Regions from separate parts of the Niveispirillum sp. genome, predicted to be linked through region 1. Evidence: predicted binding sites of a transcription regulator. Region 1 holds the regulator's gene; each other region holds the start of a gene.
What was found. Region 1 encodes PhoB, which activates phosphate uptake and scavenging genes when phosphate is short. Its sites were predicted from a motif close to TNTCATAAAACTGTCA; they were not measured.
Positions count from the first base shown of each region.

Region 1 (5,419 bases):
TGGCCCATATCCCCCTGCTGACCGACCTGCTGCGCGATGCCGGTATTGATCCGTTCGGTCTGCACATCACGCGGCAGCCGCCGGGTGTGGACCTGAAATGGCATTTTGACCATCAGGCCCTGCATCTGAACATCTGCCGTCTGCTGCTGCCGGTGCGGGTGCCGGCGGATGCCTTCACCTGGATCGGGCATGAGAAGGTGGCCTATCCGCCCGGCACCCTGTGGACAGGCGATTTCGCCCTGCCGCATCAGGTGGAGAACCAGACGGACCAGGAACGGATCGTCATCGCCATCGACAGCCACGTGACGCCCGCCATCCAGGCCCTGTTTCCCGCCGACCTCTATGCCCACGCTGAACAGCGTATGGCGCTGACCCAGCAGGCAATCAACCTCCTCGCCGCAGCTCGCGCCAAGGCGGGCTGACACCGGACAAAATTCTTGACCGATCGTTCGCTTTCACTCAATGTCTCCATCGGAGACTTCAAGCCATGCTGAAAATCATCCTTCCCCTGTTGTTCAAGGTGAGGCCCAAGATGGTCTATGACATGATCCGCCAGCAGATGGTGGGTTCCCTGCCCTTCGTGCGCCATTGCGGCATTGATCTGGTCAGCATTGGCGACGGCACCGCCGAGGCCCGGGTGACCGACCGGGCGGAGGTGAAGAACCATATCGGCACGCCCCATGCCGGCGTCATCTTCACGCTGGCGGAGACGGCCAGCGGCGGGGCGATGGCCGGGGCCATGGCGCCTGTCCTGGCGGGCATCCGCCCCGTGGCGGCCCAGGCCACGATCCAGTATCTGGCCGTGGCCAAGGGCGACCTGCGCGCCGTGGCCCGCACGGGCCGGTCGGGTGCCGATCTGCGGGCGGAACTGGAATCCTCGGGCAAGGTGCGCTTCCCCGTGGAGGTGGAGATCCTGGACGGCGCCGGCAGCCCCGTGTCGAAGATGGTGGTGGAATGGTACGTCAGCCCCAAGCGGTCCTGACCACCGACTTGGCCCCCCGCCGCGACAGCTTTCACCATGGCGACCTGCGCGCCGCATCCCTATCGGCGGCCCTGGCCATGGTGGAGGCAGGCGGCCCGGAGGCCCTGTCCTTCCGCGCGGTCGCGGCGGCGGTCGGTGTCAATCACCGCGCGCTTTATCGCCATTTCGCGGACAAGCATGAACTGACCCTGGCCCTGGCGGCACAGGGGTTCGATGGGCTGGCCGCCGTGATCCAGGCCGGGTTCGATGGCGAGGGGGGACAGCCCTGCCCCGGCCCGCTCTATCGCGCCTATGTGGATTTCGCCCTGGACCGGCCCGCCCTCTACGCCCTGATGTATGGCATTCCGGGACAGGATTATCTGACCCATCCGGCCCTGGCCCCGTCGGTCGCCAAGGTCACGCGCCTTGCGGGCAAGGCCTTCCGCCGGGTGGACGATCCGGCCGGCTTCTCCATCGCGATCCGCGACCGCGTCATGCGCGCCTGGGGAGAGGTGCATGGCCTGTGCGACCTGTGGCAGCGCGGGGCGCTGCGGGCACGGGATGCCGCATCGGCCAAGGCCTATATCCTTGGTTTGCTAACACCATGATTCGCCCGCCACCTCTGCGCCGCGCGATATCCCGCCGCGCTTGTTTGGCACTTCACGCCAGGGCACGGGCGGCTATCTTCTGCACGCCATGCAATTGACCACCATCCCCGAACACATCCTCCCGGACGCCCTGGCCGCCGTTGCCCGCCACTTGGCCCCCGAAAGCCGGACGGCCAAGGTGCTGGCCCGCATTGCGGCCACGCGCGATCTGATCGCGCTGGGTGTGGACACGCCTTCCCACCGGGCGGCGGGTGTGGATCTGGCCCGCCGCTTTGGCATCGGCGTGATCGATGAGGAGCCGCAGGCCGCCTTTTCCTATGACGGTCACGCCATCCGCACCCGGTCAGAGGCCTATGTCCTGATCCATGAGGTGGCGCACTGGCTGGTGGCCCCGCCCGAACGCCGGGGCCTGATCGATTTCGGCCTGGGTGCGGGCCCTGAGTCCGGTCGCGTGGACGAGGCCAACCGCGCGCTGGCCGTGGGCCAGGATGACCAGATACGGGAAGAGGCGCTGGCCTCGCTCCTGGGCATCCTGTGGGAGGTGGAACTGGGTCAGCCCGCCATCCTGGCCTTCCTGGAACAGAACTGGCTGGAGGGCTGGGAACGGCCAGCCTGCGCTGAGAATCTGACCGATAATGTCGAAGCGCTTTTCCAGGCGGGTTTGATCAATGCGGATGGGCGGCCAATTCCGCCGGAATCGTGCGCGGATCGCACCCGCGCCGCAGCTTGATTTCGTTATTTCACACCCCCTTGCGGGTGGTTTGAGGATGCGGTTCCCTTAGGGCAAAACCATTTGCCCCAGGGGGGAAACATGTCCGGCGCACCCGCCATCCTGTCCATGATCGGCAACACCCCGATCGTCCGTATCACCCGTTTCGATACCGGCCCGTGCGAGCTGTATCTGAAGCTGGAGAACCAGAATCCCGGCGGCTCCATCAAGGACCGTATCGCGCTCAAGATGATCGAGGCGGCGGAGGCAGAGGGCAAGCTGGCCCCCGGCGGCACGGTCATCGAGGCGACGGCAGGCAATACCGGCCTGGGTCTGGCCCTGGTCTGTGCGGCCAAGGGTTACCGCCTGATCCTGGTCATCCCGGACAAGATGGCCACCGAAAAGATCAACAATCTGCGCGCCCTGGGTGCACAGATCCACATCACAAGGTCGGATGTGGGCAAGGGCCACCCCGCCTATTACCAGGACATTGCCGAACGCCTGTCGAATGAAATCCCCGGCAGCTTCTATGTGAACCAGTTCGCCAACCCCGCCAATCCCCGCGCGCATGAGGAATGGACGGGTCCGGAGATGCTGGACCAGATGGGCGGCGACATCGACGCGGTGGTGGCCGGCATCGGCTCTGGCGGCACCTTCACGGGCCTGGGCACCTTCTTCGCCAAGGCCAGCCCAAAGACCGCCATGGTCATCGCCGACCCGGTGGGGTCCATCATCGCCGATCTGGTGAACAAGGGCACGCATGACGAACCCGGTTCCTGGGTGGTCGAAGGCGTGGGCGAGGATTTCGTGCCCCCCATCTGCGACCTTCAGTACGCCAAGGCCGCCTACTATGTCAGCGATACCGAAAGCCTGAACGCCGCGCGCGACCTGCTGCGGCTGGAGGGCATCCTGGCCGGGTCCTCATCGGGCACGCTGTTCGCGGCGGCGCTGAAATATTGCCGGGCGCAGACGACGCCCAAGAAGGTCATCACGTTTGTCTGCGACACGGGCAACAAGTACCTGTCAAAGATGTTCAACGATGCCTGGATGGAAGATCACGGCTTCACCCCGCGCGAACGGCACAATGACCTGCGCGACCTGATGACCCGCCGCTTCGACAAGGGCCAGGTGGTGACGGTGGGGCCGGAGGATACGCTGCTGACCGCGTACAAGCGGATGCGGATTTCCGACGTGTCACAGCTTCCCGTGATGGAAGGCGAACGGGTGATCGGCATCCTGGATGAAAGCGACCTGCTGCTGCATGTCGAAAAGGACCCGGCGCGGTTCCGCGACAAGGTCTATACGGCCATGGTCAACCGTCTGGAAACCCTGCCCGTGACCGCGACCATGGCCGACCTGCGCGCCCTGTTCAACCGCAACATGGTGGCCATCATCATGGACGGCCCGGTGTTCCTGGGCCTGTTGACCCGCACCGACGTGCTGAACCATCTGCGCCGGCAGTTGGGATAGGGGTTGCCACACGTCGCATGCGCTTGCGCTTATGCGACCTACGTCTGAACCGTAGGTCGCATAAGGGCGAATGCCCGCATGCGACGCCCATCAAAACTCACATCGTCGTCTTGTTATCCAGCGCATAACCCGCCGACCGAACGGTGCGGATCACATCCTGTTCTTCCGTCTCGTTCAGCGCCTTGCGCAGCCGGCGGATATGCACGTCCACGGTGCGCAGCTCGACATAGACGTCGTGGCCCCAGACGATGTCCAGCAACTGTTCACGCGAAAAAACCCGCCCCGGATGCTGCATGAAATGGCGCAGCAGGGCGAATTCCTTCGGCCCCAGATGGATATCCCGGCCCCCGCGCCGCACGCGGTGCGCCGCCAGATCCATGGAGATGTCGGAGAAGCGCAGCAGTTCTTCCGCCAGACCCGGCGAGGCACGGCGCAGGACGGCGCGGATGCGGGCGACCAGTTCGGTGGGGCTGAACGGCTTGGACAGGTAATCATCCGCCCCGCTATTCAGGCCGCGGACCTTGTCGGCCTCCTCCCCACGTGCCGTCAGCATGATGACGGGCGTCTCACGGGTCTTGGGATTGCGGCGCAACTGGCGGCAGACCTCCAGCCCGCTCATCAGCGGCAGCATCCAGTCCAGCAGGATCAGATGCGGGCTGCGCTCATCGGCCAGCAACAGGGCTTCTTCCCCGTCACCGGCGGTGATGACCCGGAACCCTTCGCGTTCCAGGTTGTAGGACAGCAGCGTGACGAGGTCGGCCTCGTCTTCAACAACCAGGATCAGCGGCTTCAAGGCGGCGTTCATCGGGGTCCCTTGGCGCTAGATGGTGGCGGGGCGGGGCTAACTCAGCCCTCGCCCTCGACCGGTTCAATGATGGTGAAGCTGGACTTGTCGCCCTTGGGCCGTTCCGCCGTCAGCGGCTGGCCCCGGACCAGGAAATGCACGGTCTCCGCGATGTTCGTCGCATGGTCGCCGGCGCGTTCCAGGTTCTTGGCAATGAACAGCAGATGCGTGCAGGGGGTGATGTTGCGCGGGTCTTCCATCATATAGGTCAGGACCTCACGGAACAGGCTGGTATAGAGGTCATCCAGCTCTTCATCTCGGTGCCAGGCGGCCACGGCCTTGTCGACATCGCGGTCGATATAGGCGTCCAGCACATCCTTCAGCATTTCCTGCACCAGACGGCCCATGCGCGGGATGGTCCCGGCCGGGCGCATCACGGGAAGCTGGGCCAGCGCGATGGAGCGCTTGGCGATATTGGCGGCATAGTCGCCCGTGCGCTCCAGATCGGCGGAGATTTTCAGCGCCGCCAGCACCTCACGCAAATCCACGCCGACCGGTGCGCGCAGCGCCAGCATGCGGATGGCATCATGTTCGATCTGGCGTTCAAACTCATCCAGGCGGGCATCGCCCTGCATGACCTTGGTGGCGCCTTCGACATCGCGGCGGCCCACGGCCTGCACGGCCGCTTCCACCTGCGCCTCCACCACGCCGCCCATCTGGGCGATCAGGTTGGACAGGCGCTGCAATTCCGCCTCAAAGGACTTGACGGTATGTTCGGTCGGCGACATGGACGTAAACCCTCAAAGCGTAAAGAGCGTTGGTTGGGGGACAGGTATCAACCGTAACGGCCGGTGATGTACCCCTGGGTGCGCTCGTCGCGCGGGTTG
Region 1 is NZ_JBQVOH010000001.1:210,251-215,669, reverse strand. Features, by position in the region: gene ACT6Q8_RS01015 (aspartyl/asparaginyl beta-hydroxylase domain-containing protein) at 1-422, shown strand, start outside; gene ACT6Q8_RS01010 (PaaI family thioesterase) at 488-982, shown strand; gene ACT6Q8_RS01005 (TetR/AcrR family transcriptional regulator) at 955-1,569, shown strand; gene ACT6Q8_RS01000 (hypothetical protein) at 1,610-2,299, shown strand; gene ACT6Q8_RS00995 (pyridoxal-phosphate dependent enzyme) at 2,381-3,748, shown strand; gene phoB (phosphate regulon transcriptional regulator PhoB) at 3,846-4,553, opposite strand; gene phoU (phosphate signaling complex protein PhoU) at 4,595-5,320, opposite strand; gene pstB (phosphate ABC transporter ATP-binding protein PstB) at 5,368-5,419, opposite strand, start outside.

Region 2 (5,419 bases), on a different contig from region 1:
CGGCAGGGCCGTAGCAACAGGATGCAGCAGGTCACCCAGGAACACATCCCATTCCCGCGCCGATCCCAAGGCATCGGCCAGGGCCTTTACACGCGGCCCCAGATCATCCAGTTGATCCGCCGGTATGAAGGGCCGGAAGATTTGCAGGGCGGAGCGCAAGCGGCGCAGGGCCACGCGCATCTGATGCACCCCCTCCGGGTCCTGGCCCAGCCGCGTCACCGGCTCATTCGCCATCAGATGACCCAAGCAGTGGCGCACGATGGTGGACAGCGTCTCCTCCACCGTCGCTTCCGGGTCCAGGGTCAGCTTGGCGGCCTTCACGCTGACCGGCGTAGCACCCGACGACAGGGCATAGCCGCGCGCCGACTTGGTCTGCATCTCCAGCCGCACGGGCACATCGGCATGGATGGCGCGGGCGAGATCGTACAGGGCGGCGGTGTCGGTACCTTCCGACAGTTCCAGTTCCAGTTCATGCACCGGCAGGGTGAGGCCGCCCGGAGCAACAATCTCCCCCTGGTCCAACGCTACCTCTATGGTAATGCCGGGGCGGGGCGACAGGTGCCGGATCTGCCGGCGGATGCGGGTCTCGAACACCGGCACCAGATCGTCATTGCCAACCCCATCCAGACCGTCCAGCACGCTGGCATCAGGCAGAAGCGACAGGTCGGGGCGCGGATGCGCCACCTCTACCTCCCACTCGCCGCGCACCAGGGCGCCGGCCCCCGGCTGTGGTGCGGATTTCAGGGTCTGTATCAGCGTGCGGCCCACGCGGCGCACGCGCAACGACAGGCCATTGGCCAGAAACCGCCGGTCCTCAGTATCAAAATAGATGCTGTCGAGCGGCTTGACCTTCGGCTTGGCGATGGTGTCGGAGAGGCAGGCAAGCCCCCGCAGCCGGTCCATGTCGGACGGCGCCACCGCCAGTTTCAGTTCAATCTCCAACCCAGACATAACGCACCGCACACATGACAAAACACGGCCGGCGGGCTGATTCGCCCCGAATTCCGGTCGCTTCAGGACGACGATGACAATTCCATGAAGCCCTGTCTATCGCAGCAGCCGATTTTTTTGCACATGTCCCCGCCTTGCCTGTGTGTTGAAAGGCTGCGCGCAATGGTGTTTCCTTCGGCCCCGGTATTTCATACCCAACGCATCCTGACGGGGACTTCTTCCATGCGCTTCCAGACCCTCGATACTATCGATGTCACCGGTAAGACGGTGCTTGTCCGCGCCGACCTGAACGTGCCTGTCGCCGATGGGCAGGTGACCGACACGACCCGCATCGACCGTCTGGTCCCGACATTGAAAGAGATCGCGGCCAAGGGCGCCAAGGTCGTCGTCATGTCGCATTTCGGTCGTCCCAAGAACGGCCCAGACACGAAGAACAGCCTGCGTCAGGTGGTGCCCGCCGTGGAAAAGGCGCTGGGTGCCCCGGTCGCCTTTGCCGAGGATTGCGTGGGTGAGAAGGCCGCATCCGCCATCGCCGCCCTGCCCGCCGGCGGCGTGCTGATCTTGGAAAACACCCGCTTTCATGCAGGTGAGGAAAAGAACGATGCCGATCTGGCCAAGGGTCTGGCAGCACTGGGCGATGTCTATGTGAACGACGCCTTCTCGTCCGCCCACCGCGCGCACGCCTCCACTGAAGGCATCGCCCACCTGCTGCCGTCGGCTGCCGGTCGCCTGATGCAGGCGGAACTGGAAGCGCTGGGCAAGGCGCTGGCCGCCCCGGAACGTCCCGTGGCCGCCGTGGTCGGTGGGGCCAAGATCTCCACGAAGCTGGACCTGCTGCTGAACATGGTGTCGAAGGTCGATATCCTGATCCTGGGCGGCGGTATGGCCAACACCTTCCTGTTCGCCAAGGGCGTGGCCGTCGGCTCCTCCCTGTGTGAGCGCGACATGGCCGATCAGGCCCGCGCCATCATGGAAAAGGCAGCAAGCGGCGGGTGCGAGATCGTGCTGCCGGTCGACGGTCTGATGTCGCGGGAGTTCAAGGCCAATGCCGATCATCGCGTCGCCGCCGTCACCGATATCCGCGACGGCGAGATGATGCTGGATGCCGGCCCCGCAACGGTGGAACTGGTCGGCAAGAAGCTGGAAGGGGCCAAGACCCTGGTCTGGAACGGCCCGTTCGGCGCGTTTGAGCTGGTGCCGTTCGACAGCGCCACCAACGCGGTTGCCGCCATTGCCGCCAACCTGACGGCACAGGGTAAGCTGCTGTCGGTGGCCGGTGGTGGCGATACCGTCGCCGCATTGGAACATGCCGGCGTGGCTTCGGGCTTCTCCTATGTCTCCACGGCCGGTGGTGCCTTCCTGGAATGGCTGGAAGGCAAGGAGCTGCCGGGCGTAGCGGCGCTGGAAAAGCACGCCTGATCGCTTCGCCTTAATGGCAAACAAAAAGGGGGCCGCATGGCCCCCTTTTTTATTCACCAGCCCTATCCGTCTGCGGCCATGCGCCGCTTGGCCTTCTGCGGTGTTGGTGACATGTTTGTGTTACCAACCCCAAACGGAGGGCCGATCATGCCGCCCCTGGTCCGTTTCATGCTGCGCCACGCCGCCATTGGCTTTGCCATGGGGCTGCTGGTTGCCGCCATCATTGTCGCCACCGATGCGCTGCATCTGCGCAGCCTTGCCATGGCCACCCAGACGGGCTGGCTGGGTCTGGGCGTCTTCTGTTTTCTGACGGGACTGACCATCGGTTCCCTGCAAATCGGCTTTGCCGTGATGCTGCAAGGGACCGGCGATGATCGGGATGGTCCCGGCGGCGGACACGGGGGCCGGCTGGTGCCGGTCCCCGTGCGGGTCCACCGCCGGCGGTAACCGTCAGGCCTTCTGTACGACCCCATCCACCCGGCGGTTCAGGCCCAGCGGATTGTCACGCTTCAGCGCCGCCGGCAGCAGGGCATCGGGGATGTCCTGATAACAGACGGGGCGCAGGAAGCGGTCGATAGCCAGCGACCCGACAGAGGTGCTGCGCGGGTCGCTGGTGGCCGGGAACGGACCGCCATGCACCATGGCGTGGCAAACCTCCACGCCCGTGGGCCAGCCATTGGCCAGGATACGGCCCGCCCGACGCTCCAAGGTCGGCAGCAGGGTGGCGGCGGCGCCATGGTCACCCTCATCCAGATGCACCGTGGCCGTCAGCTGACCCTCCAGATGCTCCAGCACGTCCTTCAGCACGCCCAGGTCCGGGCAGCGGATGATGACGGAGGAAGAGCCGAACACTTCGGCACCCAGCGCATGATCGGACAGGAAGTCGGCGGCGGTCGCGGCGAACAGGGCGCCTGCCCCCTTGTTGCCCCCGACCTCGGCCACGCGCGCCACCGTCGTCACCTTTTCATTCCCCGCCAGAGCGGCCACACCGGTGCGGTAGGCCTGGCAGATGCCGGGCGTCAGCATGGTGATGGGGGCGACATTCACCAGGGCAGCGGACGCGGCGGCAATGAACCGCTCCAGGTCCGGGCCATCGACGGCCAGGATCAGGCCGGGGTTGGTGCAGAACTGCCCCGCCCCCATGGTCAGCGACCCGACAAACGCCGTGCCCAGCGCTTCGGCGCGCGCCGACAGGGCGGCGGGCAGCAGGATGACGGGGTTGATGCTGCTCATCTCCGCATAGACGGGGATGGGTTCGGGGCGCGACTGAGCGATGCGGATTAGGGCCTGACCACCGCCACGCGACCCGGTGAAGCCCACGGCCTTGATGCGCCAGTCGGCGACCAGTGCCTGACCAAACTCCCGCTGCGTGCCGGACAGCATGGAGAAGACACCTTCATGGAAGCCCAGTTCGGCCACGGCAGCGGCAATCGCCTCCCCCACCAGCTCCGACGTGCCGGGATGGGCCGAATGCACCTTCACCACCACGGGGCAGCCGGCAGCCAGGGCCGAGGCCGTGTCGCCACCGGCGACAGAGAAGGCCAGCGGGAAGTTGGACGCACCGAACACCGCCACGGGGCCGACCGGCACATTGCGCAGGCGCAGGTCGGCGCGGGCCAGGGGCTTGCGTTCCGGCAGGGCGGGATCGATGCGGGCGCCCAGCCAGTCGCCATTGCGCAGTACCGACGCAAACAGGCGTAGCTGGCCAACCGTGCGACCCCGCTCCCCCTCCAGCCGGGCGCGCGGCAGGCCGGTTTCGGCCCCGGCGCGGTCCAGCAATTCGTCGCCAATGGCGATAATATTCTCAGCAATCTTTTCCAGCAGGCGTGCGCGATCCTCCGGTGCCGCCTCCCGGAACCCGTCAAAGGCGGCCCAGGCCAGCGCGCAGGCCTGATCGACATGGGCGGGCGTGGCCTGTGCGAAGGCCGGTTCGATCTGCGCATCCGCAGCCGGATCGACGGCCTTGAACCCAGCCTCGGTGGCGATGCGGCTGCGGCCGATCAGCAAATTGCCATGCAAAGACATCAAACACTCCCGCTTTGTCGGTGTTTCCTCCGGGGCCCCGGGTCAACCGGGGCCGATCGGCGGTATTGTTACCGCTAACCATGTTGCTCTGGCAAGCAGCATGGTGGGAAGGCAGCATAGCGTGATTTGATGACGGATGCGGGGGGGGGCCAAAACAAAAAAGCCGGACAGCCCGGGACAACCTTCGGCTTGCTGGAAAGCCCAGCAAGTTCTTCACAAGAAGATTTGAAAGTTGTCACCAGCTTCCGGTCTGTCACACCCAATCAAGATTGGGAGGAGATGGTGCCCCGAGTCGGATTTGAACCAACGGCCTACCGCTTACGAAGCGGTTGCTCTACCGCTGAGCTATCGGGGCTCCGTCGCGGTGAAGTGGGCGGGGTTATAGCCAAGGGATTTGAGGTTGGCAACAGTGAAATTCGCCTGATCAGCCGATTATCATCGTCAAGCGCCGCATGGCACCAATGCTTGTATCGTTCCGGGGGCGAACCGGTTGGCGATGCCGGCATTAAGGCCGGTTGCTGGGGGAATGATGACGGAATGGGTGGTGCCGCTGGTCATGTGCGCGGCCCTGATGCATGCGGGATGGAACAGTCTGCTGAAGGGCGGGGGCGACCGGCTGGTGGGGATCACCATGCTGAATGTCTGGTGCGCCGTGGCGGGCATCGCCCTGTTGCCCTTCGTGCCGGCCCTGCCGGTGGCGGCCTGGCCCTATCTGGCGGCGTCGCTGGCGTTTCATACGGGCTATCAGGTGTTCCTGGTTCGCACCTATCGGCTGGGTGACCTGTCACAGGTCTATCCCGTGGCGCGTGGGGCGGCCCCGCCCATGGTGGCCCTTGTCGGGCTGATACTGGGCACCGACCCGTTGAAGCCGATGGAAGGGCTGGCCATCATCCTGATTGCGGGCGGCATCGCTACCCTTGCCCTGCGCGGCGGAGCGGCCTTGCGTGCCGATCCGCGACCGGTGCTGATGGCGCTGGCTACCGCCTGCTTCATCGCGGGCTATACCACCGTGGATGGTCTGGGC
Region 2 is NZ_JBQVOH010000003.1:113,335-118,753, reverse strand. Features, by position in the region: gene ACT6Q8_RS09825 (CYTH and CHAD domain-containing protein) at 1-951, opposite strand, end outside; gene ACT6Q8_RS09820 (phosphoglycerate kinase) at 1,174-2,370, shown strand; gene ACT6Q8_RS09815 (hypothetical protein) at 2,518-2,817, shown strand; gene ACT6Q8_RS09810 (aldehyde dehydrogenase (NADP(+))) at 2,821-4,395, opposite strand; tRNA gene ACT6Q8_RS09805 (tRNA-Thr) at 4,676-4,750, opposite strand; gene ACT6Q8_RS09800 (EamA family transporter) at 4,922-5,419, shown strand, end outside.
Region 2: the regulator PhoB is predicted to act here: its motif matches at 1,026-1,041, upstream of ACT6Q8_RS09825 (CYTH and CHAD domain-containing protein).

Region 3 (5,419 bases), on a different contig from region 1:
ACATTGGTGGCGATGCCGACAAAGACCAGATTGCGGATGCCGCGTGCCCGAAGGACGCTGTCGACATTGGTGTTGAAAAAGCCGCTATAGCGGGTCTTGGGGATCAGGATATCGCCCTTCTGCGGCTGCAACTCCTCCACAATCGCGTAATCCCAGGTGCCTTTGGCCAGCAACTGGCCCTGGAGTTCGGGCCTTGCCCGCATGGTTTTCAGGGCGTTGGATTTGTGCCAGTTGGGGGAGCCGGGTCCCCCCGCCTCCACATAGTCCGGGTCCCAGCCGTTTTGGAAATAGACGACCAGGACGCCCGCCGCGCGAGCGGCATCCAGCGTGCGCTTGATATTGGCGATGGTGCCGCGCGCGCCGGAAATGTCGAACCCGGCCAGATCGACATAGCCGCCGGGCGTGGAATAGGCATTCTGCATATCCACGACGATGACGGCGGTTTCCGCCGGGTTCAGGCGGATCGGTTCCGGGCGGGCGGGCAGGGTGACGGATTGTGCGCGGGGTTTGGGTGGTTCGTAGCCGGCGCTGCTCATGCCGGCCCCTTGATATGCTGACGGCATTTCATCAGGGGCTGGATGCGGGTACCGAAATCTTCCACCCCCTTCACGAAATCATCAAAGGTCAGCAGCACGCCACCCGTGCCGGGGACCGTCGGCACCTCGTCCAGCATGCGGGCCACGGTTTCATAGGACCCGACCAGCGTGCCCATGTTGATGTTTACGGCGGAGACGGGGTCGGCCATCTGGCGGACATTGGTGTCGGACCCGGATTTGGTGTCGGCGGCCCCCTGTACGCCCAGCCAGGATATCGCCTCCTGATCGGCGCCTTCCTTGTAATGCTCCCACTTGGCCCGCGCCGCCTCGTCCGTCTCATCCGCGATGATCATGAACAGGACGTAGGAGGAGACGTCGCGCCCCGTCTTTTCCGCGGCCACCCGCATTCGGTCCACGGTGGGGGCGAAGGCGGTAGGCGTGTTCACCCCCATGCCGAAGCAGAAATTATAGTCGGCATATTGCGCGGAAAAGGCCATGCCAGCATTGGACGACCCGGCACAGATCAGCTTCACATCGGCCTGCGGACGCGGCGACAGGCGGCAATCATCCATCTGGAAATATTTGCCCTTCAGGTCGCTACGGCCATTGGCCCACAGCTCGCGCAGGATGGTGGCATATTCGGCCAGATAGTCGTAGCGGTTGGCAAAATGCTCGTCCCCCGGCCACAAACCCATCTGTGAATATTCTGGCCGCTGCCAACCGGTGACGAGGTTCACGCCGAAGCGCCCGCCGGAGATGCTGTCGATGGTGGATGCCATGCGGGCCACGATGGCGGGCGGCATGACGAGGGTCGCGGCGGTGGCGTAGATCTTGATGCGGCTGGTCACGGCGGCCAGACCCGACATCAGGGTGAAACTTTCCAGATTATGGTCCCAGAATTCGGTCTTGCCGCCGAAGCCGCGCAGCTTGATCATCGACAGCACGAAATCCAGACCGTGCTTTTCCGCCGATTGGGTGATCTGTTTGTTCAGATCGAAGCTGGGCTTGTATTGCGGTGCGTTCTCCGACAGCAGCCAGCCATTATTCCCGATGGGAATGAATATACCGATCTCCATCCTGCCTCCCCTGAAAGTGACCTTGGGTCGAAACGTGGGAAAGCCGATCAGCTTCGAGGTTCCGTGCCAAGGGCGTGTGAACGGCGGAAATCAAGGCAAAGCCCGGTCGTGGCGCGTGACCGGTCTGGGGAGATGCTACGCCTGTTGCGGCAAGGGTGCCAGGAAAAGCGGCAAGTGGCGGGAAATTGGGCGGGTGGTTTGGGGCGGTGTCAGAGTAAAACCGAAACGCTGTTTCCTTCGTCATCCCGGCGAAAGCCGGGACCAAGGGGCCAGAGGAATAGCCGTTTAGGTCGCCGTTATCGCCGCCGCCGATAGATTGGGCACTTGGCCCCTGGGTCCCGGCTTTCGCCGGGATGACGAGATGGGATGAGATGACCTAACCGAAAACAGCTCAATCCTCCCACTTCACCGCCAGTTTCTGGAAAATATCCACCAGTCCCGGCTCGCTGATCACCATGGCGGCTTCGGCGGGGGGGAACCAGCGGCGGTCGCGTTGGGTGCGTTCGGGCCAGTCGGGGAGTTCGGTGGACACTTCCAGGGGGAAGACCGATACGTCGCAGGTGATGGTGCTGCCATCGTCCAGCCGCTTGTCATAGCGGTATTCGCCCACGGCCTTCTTCTTCACCTTGCCGCGCACGCCCGCTTCCTCGAACGCTTCGATGGCCGCCATCTCATGCGGTTCGACATTCTTCTTCGACCAGCCCTTGGGGATGATCCACCGCCGCGTCTCACGCGAGGTGACCAGAAGAATCTGCGGGCCGGTTTCGGTCATGCGGAACGGCAGGGCCGCATGCTGGACTGTGTTTTTACGATCACCCATTTATTGCTTCTACACCCTGAACGAACTGCCTGAATAGCTATCCGTTCTTAGTGCGACGGATAATCACCCAGTATCTTGGCTCAACATGACCGTTTTGTGACATTAACATTACAGAGACGGGCCATTCAATGCTACATGGGGGCCAGACTGCGGCGTGAAGGCCGGCAGTGCCCCTGCGATTGCGTTATCGGGATAGAAGATGCTGAGCCTGTTCCGGGCCATGATGCCCCGCGAAGAACGGTTTTTCGACCATTTCACCGACCATGCCCGTCTGATTCTCGTCGCCGCCGAGGCGCTGCGTGATCTGGTCAAGAATGGTGACCAGCTGGAGATGCGGTTCCAGCGTATCCATCAGGCGGAGAACGATGCCGATAAGATCACCAAGGAGATCCAGGCGGCTGTCCACCGTTCCTTCATCGTGCCCTTCGACCGGTCCGACATCCAGGATCTGGCCAAGCGCATGGACGACATCATCGACCTGATCCAGGACGTGGCCCGGCACATGACGGAAGCCGGCCCGATGGAATATACGGCCGAGATGCATGCGCTTTCCGACCTGATCGTGCGCTGTGCCGCCATCCTGCCGGAATGCCTGCCCAAGCTGCGCGACATTCCCCGCCATGTCGCGGAAATGACCCGCATGACGCGCGAGATTTCCGAACTGGAGAGCGACAGCGACAAGATCCTGCGCGCCGCCAAGGCCCGCCTGCGTCAGGAAAGCGGCGGTCTGGATGCCCCCATCACCTATCGCCAGGCGCTGATCCGCGAGATCCTGGAACTGATGGAAGCCGTGCTGGACGCGGGCGAGGATGTCGCCGACATCGTCGACAGCATCATCGTCGATAATGTCTGATCGGCGCCTCCCATGGAACTGATCTCCCTGCCGATCCTGATCGGCCTGATCGCCCTGGCGCTGGCCTTCGATTTTTTGAACGGCCTGCATGATGCGGCCAATTCCATCGCGACGGTGGTCTCGACGCGCGTGCTGTCGCCGCGCAACGCCGTCATCATGGCGGCCTTCTTCAACTTCATCGCCTTCATCTTTTTCGGCACGCATGTGGCCAACACCATCGGCAAGGGCATTGTCGATGCCAGCATCATTGATGCCTCGGTGATCTTCGCGGCCCTGATGGGCGCCATCATCTGGAACATCGTCACCTGGCTGGGCGGCATCCCTTCCTCCTCCTCCCACGCGCTGGTGGGCGGTCTGGTCGGGGCGGGCGTCGCCAAGGCAGGGTTCGGGGTGGTCGGTTCGGGCCTGATCAAGACGGCAGTGGCCATCGTGATTTCGCCCACCGTCGGCTTCGTGCTGGCCATCACCCTGATGATCATCGTCTCCTGGATATTCCGCCGCTTCTCCCCGTTCAAGGTGGATAAGGTATTCCGCAGCGTGCAGATCGTCTCGGCCTCGCTCTACAGCCTGGGCCATGGCGGCAATGACGCGCAGAAGACCATGGGCATCATCGCCGTGCTGCTGTTCAGCCAGGGCTATATGCCTGACGGGTTCCATGTGCCGTTCTGGGTGGTCATCTCCTGCCAGTTCTGCATGGGGCTGGGCACGCTGTTCGGCGGCTGGAAGATCGTGAAGACCATGGGGTCGCGCCTGACGGAACTGAAGCCCGTCCATGGCAGCTGTGCCGAGACGGCGGGCGCCATCACCCTGTTCACGGCCACATATCTGGGCGTTCCCGTCTCCACCACCCATACTATCACCGGCGCCATCGTCGGCGTCGGGTCGGCACAGCGGGCCTCGTCCGTGCGCTGGGGTCTGGCGCAGGGCATTCTGGTGGCCTGGGTCCTGACCATGCCGGCCGCCGCCGCCGTGGGCGCTGGCTTCTACTGGTTGACGCGGGTGTTTTAAGCGGGTCACCATGGGCGGTATCCATCATAGGGTGCCGTCCATGGTGCGTCTGCTTCCTGCCCTTGCCGTTTCCGCCCTCTTGTTATCCGTGCCAGCCCTGGCCGCCGACCCGCCGCCGGTCCTCACATACAAGGACCTGCAGGCCCGGCCCAAGGTGACGGGCGGGGTACGGGTGGCCTATGGCAAGGATGCGCAGCAATTTGGGGATCTGTGGCTGCCGGCGGGGGCGGGACCGCATCCGGTGCTGGTGTTGATCCATGGCGGTTGCTGGTTGGGCGATGTGCCGGCGTTCGAATTGATGAACCCGATGGCCAAGGCGCTTTCGGATGCTGGCATCGCTGTGTGGAATATTGAATATCGCCGGCTGGGGCAGGCCGGCGGCGGCTATCCCGGAACCTTCCAGGATGTGTCGGCGGCCATGGAGCAGGTCCGCACCCTGGCCGGGCCACACAAGCTGGACCTGACGCGGGTCGCCGTCGCGGGGCATTCGGCGGGCGGGCATCTGGCCGTCTGGGCCGCCGGGCGCGCGCTGCTGCCCAAGGGCAGCCCGCTATACAAGGCGGACGCCTTGCCTGTGACGGGGGTAGTGTCGCTGGCCGGCATCGTCGATCTGCGCGATTACCGCGCGCGGGGGCCGGCAGCCTGTGGTGGGCCGGAAACGGTGGACAAGCTGATCGGGGCCGCCACGCGAGGGGAGGCGGCCTTTGCCGATACCTCACCGGGCGAGGCGCCGGCGAAAAGCCTGTCTCTCACGCTGGTTTCCGGGACGCGCGACATCATCGTGCCGCCAACCTTCGCTCAGGCCTATGGCGCCAAGGCCCTGGGGCCGGGGCTGCGGGAGCTGGAGATTGATGGTGCCGGACATTTCGAGCTGATCGACCCACAATCAGGCGCCTGGCCCGTGATCCAGGCGGAGATACGGGATCGGTTGCGGCGGTAGGGGGGCGCCGGCGGAGTTGCCCTCACCCTCCCAAGCCTTCCGGCTTGGGCCCCTCCCTCTCCCACGTTCGTGAGCGAGGGGCTAAAACTTCTTCGCCGCTACCCCCGCCGTGCGATGACCGCGCCATAGGCAGGCAGCGTGCCGGATGACAGTTCGGCACCGTTAACGCTTTCCACAGGCACCCAG
Region 3 is NZ_JBQVOH010000006.1:41,966-47,384, reverse strand. Features, by position in the region: gene rutB (pyrimidine utilization protein B) at 1-536, opposite strand, end outside; gene rutA (pyrimidine utilization protein A) at 533-1,612, opposite strand; gene ACT6Q8_RS15795 (NUDIX hydrolase) at 2,004-2,432, opposite strand; gene ACT6Q8_RS15790 (DUF47 domain-containing protein) at 2,632-3,285, shown strand; gene ACT6Q8_RS15785 (inorganic phosphate transporter) at 3,298-4,293, shown strand; gene ACT6Q8_RS15780 (alpha/beta fold hydrolase) at 4,334-5,233, shown strand; gene ACT6Q8_RS15775 (alpha-glucosidase family protein) at 5,332-5,419, opposite strand, start outside.
Region 3: the regulator PhoB is predicted to act here: its motif matches at 2,519-2,534, upstream of ACT6Q8_RS15790 (DUF47 domain-containing protein).